DNA from 4 places in the Priestia filamentosa genome. Region 3 is predicted to be linked to each of the others. Evidence: riboswitches for the same ligand, from Rfam matches in the RefSeq annotation. Region 3 holds a riboswitch; each other region holds the start of a gene.
What was found. Region 3 has a riboswitch for thiamine pyrophosphate ahead of tenA (thiaminase II). Riboswitches for the same ligand answer to the same signal wherever they lie in the genome.
Positions count from the first base shown of each region.

Region 1 (3,142 bases), on a different contig from region 3:
TATAGTGGAGTTAGAACTTATATAAAGGAGATTAAATATATGAAAAATGCTCTTTCCCCTCTCAGAGGTGCTGAACGAATTTCTTCTGTTGATACAATGAGAGGCTTTGCTCTCTTTGGAATTTTGCTTGTTAATATGCTCATTTTTCAATATGGACTATTTGGTGAATATGAATATATTGAAACAGCTCAAGGATTGGAAAAGATTTCAGCCTCCTTCATTAATATTTTCGGTACCGGAAGCTTTGTAACCCTTTTTTCTTTTCTATTTGGATTTGGTGTTATGATTTTAAGAGATCGAAGTCGAGAAAAACAGCGACGTTTTTGGACCGTTTACTTACGCCGCCTCCTTCTTCTTCTCGCATTTGGACTTTTACATGGAACTTATATTTGGGAAGGTGATATTTTAACATCTTACGCTTTATGCGGCTTTTGTTTATTTTTGTTTCTCTGGTGCAAACCAAAAGTATGGCTTACAATTGCTCTTGTAATTATCGGTTTGATGAGCGCCTTTTCATTTATTCCTGCCGAGGAAGGAAGTGAAGATACTCTAGAAGCAAGTCCTTCCTACCTTGCACAAGAAAAAGAAGTATATGCAACAGGCTCTTATAGTGAAGTTGTTCATTTTAGAAACAATAGTATGCCTTTTGAAGATACAAGCGATGGAGAGATGATTGCTTTTGGTATCTTTGGTGTTCTTGCTTCTCTTCCTATGTTCTTTTTAGGAGCATATGTTGCTGCTAAGAGGTGGCTGCATGAGCCAGATCGCTATGTTTCTCTTTATAAGAAAATGTGGTGGATTTCTCTTCTCATTGGATTTCCATTAAAAATCGTCCCACAATTTTTGCAAAATGAAAGTTTAGAAGGTCTTAGTGCTTCATTAGGAGCTCCTCTTGTCGCCATTTTTTATATTTCAAGCATTGCTCTTTTAACCTATAGTAATCGATGGAAAAAGCTATCTAATGCGTTAGCTCGAGCTGGAAAACTTTCTCTAACAAACTATCTTTCTCAATCCATCTTCTTTACCTTCCTTTTTTATGGATATGGATTTGGATTATTCAGTAAAGTAGGGGTTACAAGCGGTATCGTATTTACCCTTGTTTTCTTTACGATTCAGCTTTTCCTTAGCAAACTGTGGCTCCAATTCTTCATTATTGGACCTTTAGAATGGATTTGGAGACTTTGGACATATTTGAAGATTCCTAGCATTAAAAGAAAGAAAAAAAAGCGGCCTACGCAAATTTCCGCTGGTCTGTAATCTATCTTTCTATTTACAAAAAAGTATCTTTCTTTTATGATGTGTATAAGCGAAAAAACTGTATAGTACAACGCACTAGGGGTGCTAATTAGCTGAGATGTGAATTTTTGTTCCGATCCCTTATAACCCGATCTAGATAATACTAGCGTGGGGAAGTGTAGCAATATACGACTTTTATGTTGATTGACTCTACATTTTTGTCTATTTTACTGCATCTTCCTTAAGATGCAGTTTTTTTGTGTTCATAAACTTTTAGGAGGAAGTAGAAATGAATGAACAGCTTTGTGGAACAAGTAGGATCTATGGATGTCGCTTCTCTCTTTATCCAATGTGCGATAACTTTATTGAAGTGATTAAAACGGCGCTAAGAGAGGTTGATACATCAAAAGTATGGATTAAAACGGATAATGTGAGCACATGTGTACGCGGAAGGAATGAACATGTTTTCGACGTTGTAAAAGCTATTTATCTTCATGCAGCTAAAACAGGAACTCACGTTGTATTGAATGGTTCCTTCTCTGTTGGATGTCCTGGAGATTCTGAAGGTGATGTTTACTTATCCGAAGATGATGTGCTCTTAAACGAGGAGAAAAGCAAGGATATTTCGATTGAAACAGCTATGCAGTTCGCTCTTTATCCAATGGGGATTCCTCACTATATGGACGTGATTGTGGATGGCGTTAACACAGCAAAAGACGAGGGAGTATTTGTTGCTGGTGTTCACTATGCAACACATCTTGATGGCGATACGCACACTATTTTCAGGACAATTAAGGATGCTTTTCTTTCTTCTCACAAAGAAGCAAGTCACGTTGTAATGACCGTCAACTTATCAGCAAACAGCCCTTCAACAAAAAGAAAGCCTGGTGATGGAAAATGACAAAGAGCTGGAAACTAAAAGAAATTGTCGTAATGTCGGCATTAGCTGTTGTGTTTGCTGTTGTGTACCTTCTTTTCACACAGCTTGGAAACATTTTATTTGGAATGTTCGGACTCTTAGTATATGAATTTATTTTCGGAATATGGTTTATCGTTTCAATTATTACAGCCTATATCATTAGAAAACCAGGAGCAGCCCTCATTTCAGAAACAATTGCTGCTGCTGTTGAACTGCTGATTGGAAACGCCTCAGGTCCTCGTCTTCTTTTAACAGGAGTTGTCCAAGGGATAGGTCCTGAGCTTGTATTCGCAGCTACTGGTTGGAAACGATACTCGCTGCCGATTCTTATGCTAGCTGGTATGGGTGCCTCTGTAACAAGCTTTATTATGGGCTATTTCTTGTCCGGCTACAATGCTCTTGACCCTTCTTATGTTAGTACAATGCTTACTGTCCGACTTGTCAGCGGAGCTCTTCTCGCTGGTTTACTTGGTAAATGGCTAAGTGATCAATTGGCAAACACAGGTGTTTTAAATGGGTTTGCGCTTGGAAAAGAACATAAAAAACGGGTGGGAACAAAAAATGATCGAAAATCGACTGCCTCTTAATGTTAAAAATTTAAGTTTTTCATTTGAAGAAGATGAAGAAAAAAAGCTGAAGAATATTTCCTTTTCAGCCTCTAAAGGTGACAGTATTTTTGTATTAGGACCAAGTGGTGCAGGCAAAAGTACCCTCACGCTTTGCCTTAATGGATTGTATCCAGAGGCTGTTGACGGTAGTTTGAATGGAGAAGTACAAATTTTCGGAAGAGACCTTTCTTCCTTTGAAACTGGAGAAGCCTGCCAATATGTAGGGGTAGTATTTCAAAATCCAGATAATCAGTTTTGTATGTTAACGCTCGAAGATGAAGTTGCTTTTGGGCTTGAAAATATTAACTATCCAAAAGAAAACATGGAAGAGCGAATTGATGAAATGCTCTCCCTTGTTGGACTTCTTCCTTATAAACAA
Region 1 covers NZ_FXAJ01000004.1:279,242-282,383, reverse strand. Annotated here, with positions in the region: gene B9N79_RS17550 (DUF418 domain-containing protein) at 40-1,257, shown strand; TPP riboswitch at 1,325-1,428, shown strand; gene B9N79_RS17545 (YkoF family thiamine/hydroxymethylpyrimidine-binding protein) at 1,526-2,137, shown strand; gene B9N79_RS17540 (ECF transporter S component) at 2,134-2,742, shown strand; gene B9N79_RS17535 (ABC transporter ATP-binding protein) at 2,717-3,142, shown strand, end outside.
Region 1: linked by a shared signal. The riboswitch ahead of B9N79_RS17545 (YkoF family thiamine/hydroxymethylpyrimidine-binding protein) and the one ahead of tenA (thiaminase II) in region 3 are both predicted to bind thiamine pyrophosphate.

Region 2 (3,142 bases), on a different contig from region 3:
GATCAACTAGTAGCATCTACACATTCCCCATTAGATGTACTAGCTACAGACATTATTGAAGGAATTTCTCCACTGCTTCATGAATTATATAGAGAAAAGGAGTATTCTACTGGATACTGAAATGTGAACCATTTTCTTTTAAGGTTTTAAGAGGAAAGGGGAGTTAGAAGGATTGGAAAAGTTCATTAAACAAGCTATTTATAATAGAGGGGACACTTCACCAATTCAATTAATCAGGCCTGTTTCCGGTGGTGATATCAATCAGGCCTCTTATGTGAAAACAGAGAAAGAAGAATATTTTATTAAGTATAATAATTCTACACCTCCTGGTTTTTTTCAACAAGAAGTTCAGGGCCTAACGAAAATCAAAGAAACAGGTGTTATTCAGGTCCCAAATGTGTATGACTTTCATGAATCAACAGAAAGCGGAGAAGGATGGCTTATTTTAGAATGGATCCAAGGAGAGAAAAATGGAAAAACAGAAGAGCTTCTTGGCAGACAGCTTGCACTTATGCATAGTGTAAGTAAAGATAAGTTTGGTTTTCATCATCCTTCGTACATTGGGATGATTGAACAGCCAAATCAATACTATGATAAATGGGCAGAATATTACACGAAAAATCGTCTTCTTCCTCAAATAGAACTTGCAAAGAAAAAGGGGTACCTTTATCAGGAACGAGAAGCAGGGCTTTATGAACTTCTTGAGAAAATGGAGAAATGGCTTCCTCATTCTTGTGAGGCTTCTTTACTTCATGGAGATCTTTGGGGAGGAAATTGGATTGTTGGTAAAACAGGAGATCCTTATTTGATTGATCCCTCAGTATTTTATGGTCATTCTGAATTTGAACTTTCTTTTACTGAACTTTTTGGTGGATTTTCTTCAGCATTTTATCAAGCTTATCAAGAAGTTCGGCCACTTTCTCCAGAGTATGAGGAAAGAAAAACACTCTATCAACTTTTTTATTTACTTGTTCATCTAAATCTTTTTGGAGAAGCTTACGGAAGGTCTGTAGACCGAGTTTGGCGCTATTATGTAGGGTGAAAAAGAAAAAAGAGTAGTTTACATCATTTACTAGATATGCTATAGTTCGAAATGTAAACTGAATATTCAATATTTTACTACTAGGGGAGCCCTAATTTTGTGGGCTGAGAGGAAAGACAAAATCTTTCTGACTCTTCGAACCTGATCTGGGTTATACCAGCGGAGGGAAGTAGGAGAGATAACGTAAGAAAGTGAATTGCGTTTTTTTCTACATATCCAATTGGGTTCTCTATATTAGAGAACCCAATTTTTATTTTAAGAAAAAACTTCTGCTATTTCATCTCCTCCAAAGGTGTAGCCTAACAACAATACTAAGGAGGAAGATTTATATGTCGAAAAAAGTAAACATTCCATTGCAATCAACATTTCCAAACAGTAAGAAAGTGTATGTAGAAGGTGAACATCATAGTATTCAAGTACCAATGAGAGAGATTAAACAAAGTGATACAAAAACAGATAGCAAACATGAAAAAAATGAACCAATTCGTGTTTATGATACAAGCGGAATTTATAGTGATGAAGATTGTGAAGTGGATATTACGAAAGGGTTACCTCGTGTTCGAGAGGCATGGATTATGGACAGAGGAGATGTAGAAAAATATGAAAAACGAGAGATCAAACCAGAGGATAACGGATACCGAAGTGAAAATCAAAAACAAAATATTGCCTGTTATCCGAATGTAATCAAGCACCCGTTCAGAGCGTGTAAAGGAAAGAATGTTACACAAATGCACTATGCCAAAAAAGGGATTATTACCCGGGAAATGGAGTTTATTGCAATTCGAGAGGGAGTAGAGGCAGAGTTTGTACGAAAAGAAGTTGCGGAAGGAAGAGCAATTATCCCATCGAATATTAATCATCCTGAAAGTGAACCAATGATTATTGGCCGGAACTTTTATACGAAGATTAATGCGAACATCGGCAACTCTGCTGTTAGTTCTTCTATAGAAGAAGAGGTAGAGAAGATGACGTGGGCAACAAAATGGGGCGCAGATACGATTATGGATCTTTCTACAGGGAAAGACATTCACACAACGCGGGAGTGGATTATAAGAAATTCACCAGTTCCAGTTGGTACTGTTCCAATTTATCAAGCACTTGAGAAAGTACAAGGGATTGCAGAAAATTTAACGTGGGAAATCTATCGCGATACACTTATCGAACAAGCAGAACAGGGTGTTGACTACTTTACAATTCATGCTGGTGTTTTACTACGTTATATCCCACTCACGGTTAATCGAACAACAGGGATTGTATCAAGAGGGGGATCTATTTTAGCTCAGTGGTGTCTTGCTTATCATGAAGAGAATTTTCTCTATACGCATTTCGAAGAGATTTGTGAAACTTTAAAACGTTATGATATTGCTGTTTCGCTTGGTGATGGCCTTCGTCCAGGCTCCATTAAGGATGCGAATGATGAAGCACAGTTTGCCGAGCTAGAGACGCTAGGGGAGCTTACAAAAATTGCATGGAAGCATGATGTTCAAGTAATGATTGAAGGGCCTGGACACGTACCAATGCATAAAATAAAAGAGAATGTTGATAAACAAATGGATATTTGTCATGAAGCTCCTTTTTATACATTAGGACCATTAACAACTGATATTGCACCAGGCTATGACCATATTACATCTGCTATTGGAGCAGCAATGATCGGTTGGTTTGGTACTGCTATGCTTTGTTATGTTACCCCAAAGGAACACCTTGGGTTGCCCAACAAAGATGATGTAAGAGAAGGAGTTATCTCTTACAAAATTGCAGCACATGCGGCAGATCTTGCTAAAGGTCATAAAGGAGCTCAAGACAGAGATGATGCTCTTTCTAAAGCACGCTTTGAATTTCGATGGGATGATCAATTTAATCTTTCACTTGATCCTGAACGTGCAAGGGAATTTCATGATGAAACTCTACCAGCAGAAGGTGCAAAAACAGCACACTTTTGTTCAATGTGTGGCCCGAAGTTTTGCTCCATGAGAATTTCTCACGATATTCGCTCAATGGCGAAATTAAAAGACAAGAGTATAGAAGAAATTAGAGAAGAAGGCATGAAAGAGAAATCTGAAACATTTAAAAAGGAAGGTTCACATCTTTATTCATAAA
Region 2 covers NZ_FXAJ01000008.1:83,062-86,203, forward strand. Annotated here, with positions in the region: gene B9N79_RS21760 (NAD(P)H-hydrate dehydratase) at 1-120, shown strand, start outside; gene B9N79_RS21765 (fructosamine kinase family protein) at 173-1,042, shown strand; TPP riboswitch at 1,115-1,227, shown strand; gene thiC (phosphomethylpyrimidine synthase ThiC) at 1,372-3,141, shown strand.
Region 2: linked by a shared signal. The riboswitch ahead of thiC (phosphomethylpyrimidine synthase ThiC) and the one ahead of tenA (thiaminase II) in region 3 are both predicted to bind thiamine pyrophosphate.

Region 3 (3,142 bases):
TTTTAATAAAAACTGACGTAACCCGCTTGAGGAGGAGTGAGTAAAATGCAAACGTATACGACGAAAGAAGCTGCTAAAAAGGTCAATGTTCCGCCAAGAATTATTAAACAATGGGAAAAAGAACTCGATGGATTTTTTTACATTCCTCGCACAAAACAAGGTGCACGCATTTATACAGAAGAAGAGCTCCAAATGCTGAGAACGTTAAAAGATATGTACGGAAAGAAAACAAAAAAAGAAGAAATTAAGCTGTTTCTTAAAAAGGCGAAGCAGAAACCAGAATCCTCACAAAATAGTACTGAGCAGTCTAATGTCTTATCCTTTGCTAAACATAACAGTTCTCTTAATGAAAATAACAATGAAAAAAAACAAGCGCCGCCTCCTTCTTCTATCGATCAAAAAAAGCAGCAAAGAGTCGTTGAACAACGTATTAAAGCTGAACGTGAACGCCAGCGCCTTCAGCAGGAAGAGAAGAAAAAGAACGAGGAACGTTCTACAATATGCCCAGTAGACTCTACTCCTCAGCCTGTAAATCAAGTGAAAAGTGAATTGGTTGAAAAAGTCCAAACATACAAAGATGTATTTGAAGCTTTTGATACATTCAAACGCGAACTTTTAACAGAGGTCAGAAATGAAATTCGCGGTGAAGTGAGAAATGAAATTATTTCTGAAGTAAAAGAACAACTTCAACATAACAATGAGCAGACAGTCGAAGCAATTGAAGCGATTAATGCGGTTGTCTCTGAATCTGGTGAACAAACGTCGAAAGAAGTGCAGCGAGAGCTCAAACATGTTTCAAGCCGCTTAACAAAAATAAGTGAAGAAACAACTGAAGAAATGCAGGGATATGTTGAACAAGTTTCAGCAGAAGCATTAGACAGACAAGCTGAGCTCAAACATTGGCTTACAAATATTGAACAGTCATCGGGAAGTTCAATGGATGAGATGAAAAAAATGGTTCATGAGTTAGAAGAAAATTCAAAGTCGACAAGCTTTGAACTTCGCTCGTTTGCTCATGAGATGACGAAGCGTTCAGACTGGAAAGCAGATGAAATGAAAGATTTAATTGATTCTATTAAACGTGATAGAGCAGCATATGTAAATGAACTAAAGCATGACAGACAAATGCATCGTCAAGATATCGAAGAACGTGAACGTCTCTTCCACGACTTTGTTCATAATTTTAGACAAACAGCAGCAGCTGAAGAAGAAGAAAAAGTCAAATCATGGTGGAGGTTTTGGAAATAAAGGAAGAACGAGAGCCCATTTGGCTCTCGTTCTTAGCGTGGATTTGTTTTTTCTACAGATGTATGGGTGCTTTTAGGATTTTCATTTATTTCACGTGCAATTTCCATTTTATTTGTTTTGTTCACACTTTGTAAACCAGACTTTGTTTTTTGATTACGCTTTGTCATCGTCATTCTCCTCCTTTTATGCTGCTTTCCCTTTTAATATGGGCGAGAATACTCGCCTTCATAACCTAATTTGAAGCTTTACAAACATTTCCGAATAAGGGATATACAAAGATGGAAAAATCATGTTATACTAAGTGCAATTACATAGGAAGTCCACTAGGGGTGCCGTAATGGCTGAGATAAGAGCTTTCTTAATCCCTTTGAACCTGATCTGGTTTATACCAGCGTAGGAAAGTGGCAGCAGCGTTTTTTCGCTCGTTGTCCACTCTTTTTATGAAGAGTGGTTTTTTATTTCCTTTCCCTTTTGGCCTTCCACTATAAGGAGGAAAAATGATGTCTTTTAGTCAAGAACTTCGTCGCCTTGCAGCACCTGTTTATGAAGCAATTTTCAATCACCCTTTTGTGAAAGGAATTGGAGAAGGAAACGTTCCAAAAGACGCTCTTATTCACTACGTTTGTCAAGATTTCGAATATTTAACTTCTTTCTGTCGCGTATATGGCGTTGCTATTTCACGCTGTGAAAATCGTGAACAGATGGAACTTTTTAATGAACAAATCAATTTTGTGCTTCATAGTGAAGTTCATCCTCATCACAATTTTTGCGATGTTGCAGGAGTTAAATATGAAGATCTTCAAGCAAAACCACTAGCACCTGGTGCCCATCATTATATTAACCATATGACAACCGTTGCTCAAACAGGCTCGCTTGGAGAAATCATCGCTGTTCTTCTTCCATGCCCATGGACATACTTAGAAATTGGTCAAAAACTAATTGAGCAACACGATCCGACAGAAGATCATCCTTTCTATGAATGGATTATGTTTTATGGCAAAAAAGAAATGGACTCTGTAACACACAAGCTTTGCGCTCTCTTAGATCAGTGGGCAGAAGGCGCTTCAGAGCGTGAAAAAGAAAAAATGAAAGATCATTTCATCAAAAGCTGTGAGCTTGAGTATTTATTCTGGGATATGGCTTATCAAAAACAGCAGTGGCCAAGTGAAATGAGCCCTGTAGAAGCATAAAAAAAGAGAGACAGGTGTCTCTCTTTTTTATTGAATATTTAATTTCTCGTTTAATTCTTCCGCTGCTTTCTTCGGGTCTTGACTTTTTAAAATAGCTGACACAACAGCAGCTCCTCTAATACCTGTTCCATTTAATTTTTCAATGTTTCCAGCTGTAATTCCACCAATTGCAACAGCTGGAATACGCACGCTTCCCGTAATTTCAGTTAGCTCTTCTTTTGTGATTCCTTTTGCATCAAGTTTTGTGCTTGTCGGAAAAACTGCGCCAACTCCAATATAATCTGCTCCGTCCTCTACTGCTTTTTTTGCTTCTTGAACTGTTCGAACAGATACGCCAACAATCATATCTCCTACAAGAGAACGTACAACTTTTAGTGGCAAATCGTCTTGGCCAACGTGTACGCCAAAAGCCCCAACAGCAAGCGCTATATCTACCCTGTCATTAATAATGAGCGGAACGTGAAAACGATCAAGAAGCTGTTTAAGCCGGAGGGCACGCTCATAAAACTTTTTTCCGTCCGCTTCCTTTTCACGAAGCTGTACGAGCGTTACCCCTCCTTCGAGCGCTTTTTCCACTTTTGCTAAAAGCTCTTCTTCTGTTCCCTCAAACAAATCTGTAACAAGATACATTTTATAAGATAGGTTGTTTTGCTTCATACATTTTTACCTCTTTTTCCCATACTGTATTCGTAAGTGTTGATAGT
Region 3 covers NZ_FXAJ01000007.1:212,709-215,850, forward strand. Annotated here, with positions in the region: gene B9N79_RS21300 (MerR family transcriptional regulator) at 46-1,248, shown strand; gene B9N79_RS26805 (hypothetical protein) at 1,281-1,415, opposite strand; TPP riboswitch at 1,564-1,665, shown strand; gene tenA (thiaminase II) at 1,749-2,438, shown strand; gene thiE (thiamine phosphate synthase) at 2,466-3,095, opposite strand; gene thiM (hydroxyethylthiazole kinase) at 3,070-3,142, opposite strand, start outside.

Region 4 (3,142 bases), on a different contig from region 3:
TATAAGAACACCAACCTGTATGCTTGTATTACAACTAACTTACAATACAAGTATACAGGTAATCATTTTTGTTGTCTATATTTTTTAAAAAAGTCTGTTAATTTTAAACTCCATATAAAAAAAGGCTGTTTCTCTAATAAAGAAACAGCCTTCTTCCATATTTCTCTCTATCTTTCCTATAAATATATATTTATAGATGCAAATTACACTAATTCATTTTTTCGTTCAGCAGCCTCTGCCTCTCTTTTCGTGCGATGCACCGTACCAAACGGATGTTCAGGAGGCGCATAAATAGCGTAAATCTTCAATGGCCTATCCCCCGTATTTGTAACATTATGCCATGTCCCCGCAGGTACCATAATGGCGTCATCATCAGAAACTCTTTCTCGAAAAGATAAGTTGTTTTTTGTTTTTCCCATCTGAACAAGTCCTTGACCCTCTTCAACTCTTAAAAATTGATCTGTTTTCGGATGAGTTTCAAGCCCAATGTCTTCTCCTTGTTTAATACTCATCAATGTAACTTGCAGATGACGTCCTGTCCATAAGGCTGTACGGAACGTTTTATTTTGCTTAGTGGCTTCCTTAATATTCACCACAAACGGCTGTCTTCCGTAATCTTTTAACTCAATTTTTTCTCTGGTGTACCAATGGGAATAAACTTCATATGGATTAAACCTATACGCTGCCTGAAATACTGGATACTGTACGTAATAAGGATAGGAATACATATAAGGAGAATAATACATTTCTCTTCATTCCTTTCATATGTTTATAAAATATCCTATACGCCATTTTAATAGTATATTCCGTTCCCTTTATGAAATGCATCTTTAGTTCATTGTTAAACCACTATCAACTACAATATTTTGTCCTGTAATTCCTTTAGCTCTGTCAGACCCTAAAAATACCACTGTTTCAGCTACGTCTTTTGGGGTAGTGACACGATTTAAAGCAGAATTACTTGCGACAATGTTGAACACTTCCTCTGTTGTAAGGGCACTAGCATCTGTTGTTTGTAAAAGACCACCTGATACCATATTGACCGTAATACCATATTGTCCAAGCTCTTTTGCCATGTTTCTCGTAAATCCAACTAGAGCTGCTTTTCCTGTTGTATATTGATGATAAGGAACAATAGGACTCTGAAATAAATTTGTACCAATATTTACGACTCTCGCATTATCTGTTTCTTTCAAATATGGTAAAGCTGCTTGAATAGTATTCAATGCTCCATGAACAGACCCTTCAAACTGTTCTACATATTTCCCCCAGCTTAACTCATGGACAGGTTCCTGTGCATTTGGATCAAATCTAAAATTTACCAGAGCATTATTAATAATGATATTAATACATCCATAATGCTGAATCGTTTGGTTCACTAACTCTTCAACATCACGTTTATTTGTAATATCAGCATAAAGTGCGATTGCATTTTCTTTCCCTAACTCATCTACTAACATTTCGGCCCTTTCTTTGTTCTGATAATAATTCACAATAACGCCGTATCCATTTTCTACGAACGTTCTTGCAATTTCAGATCCTAATCCTCTACTTGCTCCTGTTACTAATGCAATTCCTTTAAAGTTTTTCATCGAATAAATTCCTTTCAATCCTATATTTACAATAAACTTGAAAGAGAGAGTGAATACAAAAAAGCCCTTTCACTCGGCAAAAGTAAAAGGGCTGAACATTCTTCATGTACAAACTGTATACTTTTACTCCCTACGCGAGTATTAACTCTCAGGTTCAAAGGGTCAGGTTTTTACCTTCTCAACTCGTATGAGTTCCCCTGTAAAATATTTATTGTCAATATTATTATATTTTAACTTCTAACGTTTGTACAATTTTAAAAGCATCATACTCCCCTAAAGGGCGCATGATGCTTTTTCATTATTTCTTCGTCATTAACTTTAACGGTGCTGCAATATTCTTTTCAACTTTCTTGCCTTTTAGAACATCACTTGCAGCTTTAACAGCTAGCTCACCAATTAATTCTGGTTGCTGTGCTACAGTTGCTGCTAATTTCCCTTCTTTTACAGCATTAACGGCATCTTCATTTCCGTCAAATCCAACAACAAGAACATCTCGCCCTGAGCTGTTAATTGCTTGGATAGCTCCTAATGCCATTTCATCATTATGAGCGAATACTGCTTTAATATCTGAGTTTCCTTGCAGTAAGTTCTCCATTACATTCAAACCTTTTGTACGATCAAAATCCGCAGACTGTTTTGCCGCAACGTCAAGTTTTTGATCTGCTATATTGTGAAATCCTTTGCCTCGTTCACGTGTTGCAGATGCTCCTGGAGTTCCTTCAAGTTCAGCTACTTTAGCTCCTTCACCTAACTTTTCAACAATGTAATCAGCTGCCATTTCGCCACCCTTTACATTGTCAGAAGCAACTAACGTTTCGACCTTTCCTTTATCTGCTGAACGATCTAATGTAACAACAGGAATGCCAATATTATTAGCTGATTGAACGGCTGTTGAAATAGCTGCTGAATCTGTTGGGTTAATTAGTAAAACATCAACACCTTGTTGTAGTAAATCTTCAACATCGTTAACTTGCTTAGCTGAATCGTTCTGTGCGTCAACAATCACAACGTCCATTCCTTGCTTTTTCGCTTCTTTTACAACTCCATTTTTTAATGAAACAAAGAACGGGTTATTTAACGTAGAAACCGATAAGCCAATTTTAATATCTTCTAAATTTCCTTTTTTCTTTGGTTTTGCCCATTCTGGAGGCTCTAATGAACAAGCCGCTAGAATAAGAAGTGAAAACGACATGAGTACAAGTAAGACCTTTTTCAATGAGAACCCCTCCTATGCTGATTTTTTACGATCAATTAACACCGCAATCAAGATAACAACACCTTTTACAACCATTTGGAAGAATGATGATACACCTAATAAGTTCAAACCATTATTTAACGTTCCAATAATTAAAGCACCAATCAATGTTCCAACAATTAAACCACGTCCACCAGATAAACTTGTTCCACCTAATACAACAGCCGCAATCGCATCTAACTCATAAGAAGTTCCTGCTGTTGGCTGCGCTGAGTTTAAACGAGATGTTAAAATCGCTCCCGCTAGTGCCGATAAAAGTCCTGCTAGCGCATAAATCATCACTTTTACTCGTGGT
Region 4 covers NZ_FXAJ01000016.1:14,583-17,724, forward strand. Annotated here, with positions in the region: gene B9N79_RS24875 (cupin domain-containing protein) at 204-746, opposite strand; gene B9N79_RS24880 (3-oxoacyl-ACP reductase) at 831-1,592, opposite strand; TPP riboswitch at 1,703-1,801, opposite strand; gene rbsB (ribose ABC transporter substrate-binding protein RbsB) at 1,891-2,784, opposite strand; gene rbsC (ribose ABC transporter permease RbsC) at 2,821-3,142, opposite strand, start outside.
Region 4: linked by a shared signal. The riboswitch ahead of B9N79_RS24880 (3-oxoacyl-ACP reductase) and the one ahead of tenA (thiaminase II) in region 3 are both predicted to bind thiamine pyrophosphate.